Kaistia algarum: one gene and its partner. The protein of the gene in region 2 binds, or shares a complex with, the protein of the main gene of each other region. Links are inferred from orthologs where the notes say so. Each region holds a gene or a part of one and is shown on either strand. Other genes may lie near its edges. The genes, in order: accD and accB.

The links.
Region 1: the proteins of accB (region 2) and accD are in contact, whole or in part, in a solved structure (PDB 8UXZ), measured with the Escherichia coli proteins. The link is inferred for Kaistia algarum from one-to-one orthologs.

What each region holds. Positions count from the first base shown.
Region 1 is NZ_JAPKNJ010000001.1:1,889,743-1,892,993, forward strand. Bases 1-2,932 are described here. They hold accD (acetyl-CoA carboxylase, carboxyltransferase subunit beta), read right to left. Parts: upstream 1,954-2,932; coding sequence 1,048-1,953; downstream 1-1,047. Other genes in these bases: OSH05_RS09160 (bifunctional folylpolyglutamate synthase/dihydrofolate synthase), read right to left, coding at 1-938; trpA (tryptophan synthase subunit alpha), read right to left, coding at 1,971-2,813; trpB (tryptophan synthase subunit beta), read right to left, coding at 2,892-2,932. Also shown: more of trpB, read right to left, coding at 2,933-3,251.
Region 2 is NZ_JAPKNJ010000002.1:762,760-765,825, forward strand. The notes cover bases 180-2,926. They hold accB (acetyl-CoA carboxylase biotin carboxyl carrier protein), read right to left. Parts: upstream 1,908-2,926; coding sequence 1,452-1,907; downstream 180-1,451. Other genes in these bases: accC (acetyl-CoA carboxylase biotin carboxylase subunit), read right to left, coding at 180-1,437; aroQ (type II 3-dehydroquinate dehydratase), read right to left, coding at 1,946-2,383; OSH05_RS16830 (DsbA family protein), read right to left, coding at 2,519-2,926. Also shown: more of accC, read right to left, coding at 103-179; more of OSH05_RS16830, read right to left, coding at 2,927-3,066. UniProt on the Escherichia coli protein: This protein is a component of the acetyl coenzyme A carboxylase complex; first, biotin carboxylase catalyzes the carboxylation of the carrier protein and then the transcarboxylase transfers the carboxyl group to form malonyl-CoA.

The DNA of each region.
Region 1 (3,251 bases), on a different replicon or contig from region 2:
TCGAGCCAGATCTCGGCGCCCGCCGGGGCGAGATCGACGAGCTTGCCGCTCGCAAGCCGCTGCATGCGCGCCGGCCATTCAACGCTCGTCAGACCCGTTTCGATCGCGGCCGTCGGGATGGCGAGCGAGGACCGGCGCAGCGCCGCGATGGCGGCACCGGCATTGACGAATTGATGGCGGCCGGGAAGGCGGGGCGGCGGCAGGTCGAGCAACCCGTCCTCGTCCTGAAAGACGAGACGGCCCCGCTCGGAATGGGCGATCCAATCCTGATTGCCGACGAAGAGCGGCGCGCCAAGCCGGGCGGCCTTCGCCTCGATCACGCCGAGAACGGGCGCCACCTGAGGCGAGGTAACGACCGGCCGGCCGCGCTTGATGATGCCGGCCTTCTCGCCAGCGATATCCTCCAACCGATCGCCGAAGAATCTCTCATGGTCGAGCGAGATCGACGTGATCACCGAAACTTCTGGCAAGCGGATGACGTTGGTGGCGTCGAACCGCCCCCCGAGCCCGACTTCGAGCAGCGTCACATCCGCCGGATGGTCGGCGAAGAGCTTGAGCGCCGCGGCCGTCGTGATCTCGAAATGGGTGATCGGCGCGCCGTCATTGACGCGTTCGAGTTCGAGCAACGTCGCGACGAGTTCCTCCTCGCTCACAAAGCGACCGCCGCCGGGCTGGCCCAGACGGATGCGCTCGTGAAAGCGCACGAGATGGGGCGAGGTATAGACGTGGACGGTCCGACCCGAGGCCTCCAGCATCGCGCGCAGAAAGGCCGTCACCGAGCCTTTGCCGTTGGTTCCGGCGATGTGGAACACCGTCCCCAGACGCTCTTCCGGATGGCCGAGCTTTTCCAGAAGCGGCTCCAGGCGATCGAGCGATAGATCGATCTCCTTGGGATGGAGCTGGAAGAGCCGCTGCAGGACGACGGTACTGGTAACCATGGGAAACGCTCTCGGCGACGGGCGGGCGCCCGCCGATCGGTAGTTTCATGCAGAAAAGACGGTCGAGCCCGGACAGCGGTGGCGCCGCCCGGCGGAAGATAGCAGCGGACTACGACGCCAGCGCGACCTCGTCATGGCGCTGGCCGGCGATCGCCGGCAGCCTGGCTGCCTTCGGCCCGAGCAGGCCGCAGAGCCGGGCGATGGTCGCGCGGAGCTGATGGCGATGGACGACCATGTCGACCATGCCGTGATCATAGAGATATTCGGAACGCTGGAAGCCCGGCGGCAGCTTCTCGCGGATCGTCTGCTCGATGACGCGCGGGCCGGCAAAGCCGATCAGCGCGCCCGGCTCGGCGATATGAATATCGCCCAGCATGGCATAGGACGCCGTGACACCGCCGGTCGTCGGATTGGTGAGGACGACGATATAGGGAAGCCGCGCCTCGCGCAGCGCGATCACCGCCGCCGTCGTGCGGGGAAGCTGCATCAGCGACAGGATGCCTTCCTGCATGCGGGCGCCGCCGGAGGCCGCGAACATGATGAAGGGCTGCTGGCGCTGCAGCGCCGCTTCCATGCCGGCAATCACGGCCTCGCCGGCCGCCATGCCGAGCGAGCCGCCCATGAAATCGAAATCCTGCACCGCCGCGACAAGCGGCACGCCCTCGACGAAGCCGGCGCCGACGACGACCGCGTCCTGCAATCCGGTCTTGGTGCGCGCATCCTTGAGGCGGTCCGTATAGCGACGCTCGTCGCGGAACTTCAGTGGATCGACCGCCACATCGGGAACCGCGATCGACTCGTATTTCCCCTCATCGAAGAAATAGTTGAGCCGCTTCGGGGCGGTCATCCGCATGTGATAGCCCGAATTCGGGATCACGTAGTGATTGGCCTCAAGGTCGCGATGGAACACCATCTCGCCCGTCTCGGGACATTTGACCCAGAGGTTCTCCGGGACTTCCCGCTTGTTCAGGAGGCTCTTGATCTTCGGACGAACGACGTCGTTGATCCAGCTCATGCGAAAAACCCTCTTCTTCAGGCCGCGGCGGACCGGCGCACGCTGGCAACGCCCGAGGCGAGCGAGGATACGAGATTGACGACGGCCGGCACGGTCGCCGCCGTTGCCCTGCCCTCGTCGTCCAGTGAGGCGGCGATCGCCGCGACAATGGCCGAACCAACGACGACGCCATCGGCATTGGCGCCTATGGCGGCAGCCTGCTCGGCCGTGCGAACGCCAAAGCCGACCGCGACAGGCAGATGGGTATGGCGCTTGATGCGCGCAACCGATTCTGCGACGCGGCTCGCATCCGGCGCGGCTGAGCCAGTGATGCCATTGATCGAGACGTAATAGACGAAACCGGAGGTGTTGCGGAGCACCATCGGCAGGCGTTGGTCATCCGTCGTCGGGGTGGCGAGGCGGATGAAATTGAGCCCGGCCGCGAGCGCCGGGATGCAGAGCTCATCATCGGCCTCCGGCGGCAGGTCGACGATGATCAGACCGTCCACGCCAGCCGCCTTCGCGTCGCGAACGAAGGCTTCGGAGCCATGCGAATAGATCGGGTTGTAGTAGCCCATGAGCACGATCGGCGTCGCGTCGTCGCTCTTGCGAAATTCGCGCACCAGATCGAGCGTCTTGTTGAGCGTCTGCCCGCCCTTCAACGCGCGCAGCCCGGCGGCCTGGATCGCCAGACCATCGGCCATCGGATCGGAGAAGGGCATGCCGAGCTCGATGACGTCGGCGCCGGCGGCCGGCAGCGCATGGAGCAGCGCCAGCGTGGTTGCCGGATCGGGATCGCCGGCCGTCATGAAGGTCACAAGCGCCGGCCGGCCCTCGGACTTGAGCGCGGCAAAACGACGGTCGATGCGGGTTTCGGTCATGGCATTCGGCCTAGGCTCGATGGAGGATGGCGTCAAGACGGGGAAGGCGCGCGGGGAAGGTTCGGCCACGCGCCCGATTCAAACATCCATCCCCAAGATCTTGCCGACGGTGTGGACGTCCTTGTCGCCGCGGCCCGAGAGATTGACGAGGATGATGTCATCCTCGGCCATGCCGGGGGCGCGCTTGACGGCTTCCGCGATGGCGTGGGCCGATTCCAGCGCCGGGATGATGCCCTCGGTGCGCGTGCAGAGCTGGAAGGCGGCGATCGCCTCGTCGTCCACGATCGGGACATAGGAAACGCGGCCCGTGTCGCGCAGCCACGAGTGCTCTGGACCGACCCCGGGATAATCGAGGCCGGCCGAAACCGAATGCCCCTCGAGGATCTGGCCGTCGGAATCCTGCAGCAGATAGGTGCGGTTGCCATGAAGCACGCCCGG
Region 2 (3,066 bases):
GTTCACCGTACGAACAGACAACCGCCCTGCCCCAACAGGACGATCAAGTCTGCCACGGTTCGCCGCGCCGCGAAAGCCGCACCGATGCATGGCTTCGGCAGGTCAGGCCAGCTTCTTCTCCAGCCAATGAATGTCGTAGTCGCCATTGGCGATATCGGGATCGTCGACCAGTTCGCGGAACAGCGGGATCGTCGTCTTGATCCCGTCGACGACGAACTCGTCGAGCGCCCTGCGCAGCCGCATCATGCATTCGACGCGGTTGCGCCCATGCACGATCAGCTTGCCGATCAGGCTGTCGTAATAGGGCGGGATCTTGTAGCCCTGATAGACACCCGAATCGACGCGGACGCCCAGGCCGCCCGGCGGATGGTAATAGGTGATCAGCCCCGGCGACGGCGCGAAGGTCCGCGGATCCTCGGCGTTGATGCGGCATTCAATGGCATGACCTTCGAAGGTCACGTCTTCCTGGCGGAATGACAGTCCTGCGCCCGAGGCAACGCGGATCTGCTCATTGACGAGATCGATACCCGTGACCGCCTCGGTCACCGGATGTTCGACCTGCAAGCGGGTGTTCATCTCGATGAAATAGAACTCGCCATTCTCGTAGAGGAACTCGATGGTGCCCGCGCCGGAATAGCCAAGACCGGCGATGGCTTTGGCGCAGATCGCGCCGATGCGTTCACGCTCGCCGGCGTTCAGGGCGGGCGAGCCCGCCTCTTCCCAGACCTTCTGGTGCCGACGCTGGAGCGAACAGTCGCGCTCGCCCAGATGCACGGCATAGCCCTTGCCGTCGCCGAACACCTGGATCTCGATATGCCGCGGCTTCTCGAGGTATTTTTCCATGTAGACGGCGTCGTCGCCGAAGGCCGACTTCGCCTCAGAACGCGCCGTCGAATAGGCGATCGGCAATTCGTCCGCCGATTTCGCCACCTTCATGCCACGGCCACCACCGCCGGCAGAGGCCTTGATCAGAACCGGATAGCCGATATACGCCGCGTTCTTCAGCGCGTCGGCCTCGTCCTTCAGCGCCCCGTCCGACCCCGGAACGACCGGAATGCCAAGGCGCTGCGCGGTGCGCTTCGCTTCGATCTTGTCGCCCATGATCCGGATATGTTCGGATTTCGGGCCGATGAAGGTGATGTTGTGAGCTTCGAGGATCTCGGCGAAACGCGCGTTCTCGGACAGAAAGCCATAGCCCGGATGGATCGCGTCTGCGCCGGTGATCTCGCACGCTGCGAGCAGCGACGGGATATTCAGATAGCTGTCGCGGGCCGGAGGCGGCCCGATGCACACGCTCTCGTCGGCGAGGCGGACATGCATGGCATCGGCATCGGCCGTCGAATGGACGGCGACCGTCTCGATGCCCAGTTCCTTGCAGGCGCGCAGGATGCGCAGGGCGATTTCGCCGCGATTGGCGATGAGGATCTTGTTGAACATCGGCCCAGCGGCACTCATTCGATGATCAACAGGGGTTCGCCATATTCGACCGGCTGGCCGTCGATCACCATGATCGCCTTGACCGTGCCGGAACGAGGCGACGGAATCTGGTTCATGGTCTTCATCGCCTCGACGATCAACAGCGTCTGGCCCTCCCGGACGGTGTCGCCGACCTCAATGAACGATTTGGCGCCGGGCTCGGGCGAGCGGTAGGCGGTGCCGACCATCGGCGAGGGCACGACACCCGGATGGTTCGCGGGATTGGCCTCAACCGGAGCGACGACGACGGCGCTTGCGACGGGGACCGGGGCCGAAACCTGGACGGCGGCCGGGGCCACGGTGATGGTACGGGCGACGCGGATCCGCAGGTCGGCATGCTCGACTTCGATTTCGGAAAGGTCGGTTTCCGTCAGCAGCATCGCGAGCTGCCGGATCAATTCCTGGTCGATGGTCGAATTCTTGCTGGTCATGCCCTTCTGTCTCTCGTTCGGAAGCTTGCCCGGTCCCTTCAAAGGACGGCCGGCTTCAGCGCCTGCAGCGCCAGCGCGTAACCCTGCGGACCAAATCCGCAGATGACGCCCAGCGCTACCGGGGAAATGTAGGAATGGTGCCGAAACGCCTCGCGCGCGAAGACGTTCGACAGGTGAACTTCCACCGTCGGCAACCCGACGGCCCGAATCGCATCCTGCAACGCGACCGAGGTGTGGGTGTAGGCGCCGGGGTTGATGACGATGCCGCGATGTCGGCCGAGCGCCTCATGGATCCAGTCGATCAACTCGCCTTCATGGTTCGACTGCCGGAAATCGACCGCAAGGCCCAGCGTGGCGCCGAAGGCGGTCGTTTCCTCGCCGATCTCGGCGAGAGTCTTGGCCCCATAGATGCCAGGCTCGCGCTTGCCGAGCATGTTCAGGTTGGGGCCGTTGAGTACCAGAATGGATATCGTCATCGATGACCGTTTGCAGGCCTCGTCGGCAGAACGCGGCCGGGGCCGAGGTCGGCAGGTTATAGGGGGTCGGCGGATAAAGGAAAAGCCCCGCCGATTGCCCGGCAGGGCTTCATGGATCGGGCGGAGGCCGTCAGCTCAGCAGGAAGTCGACCCGCAAGCGCGTACCGATTCGATTTTACCCTTCAACGTGTCATAGCCGACGGCGCCGACAACGACCTCGTCCTTGACGACATAGGACGGCGTTCCGTTGATGCCGAGCGACTGGGCAAGGGTGTAGGATTCGTTGATCGTGGCGCCGATCTCCGGCTCCTTGAGGCGCGCCTTGATGGCGGCCGTGTCGAGACCGACATCGCCCGCGACGGCCAGCGCCCGTGCGCCGTTCACCTCGCCCCGGGACAGCAGCAATTCGTCATGGAAGGCGCGGTATTTTTCCGGCGCCATCTCGTTGACGATGACGGCAACCTGCGCCGCCTCCTCCGATCCAGGTCCGAGGACCGGAAATTCCTTGAGGACGACGCGGAGGTTCTTGTCCTCATCCATCAGCTTCGCCATGTCGGCATGAGCGCGCTTGCAGTAGCCGCAGTTGTAGTCGAAGAACTCGACGAGCGTGACGTCCCCATCGGGATTGCCGAGCACCACCTGCCGCTTCGAATTGAAGAGCAGGTCTGCCTGCTTGGCGACAT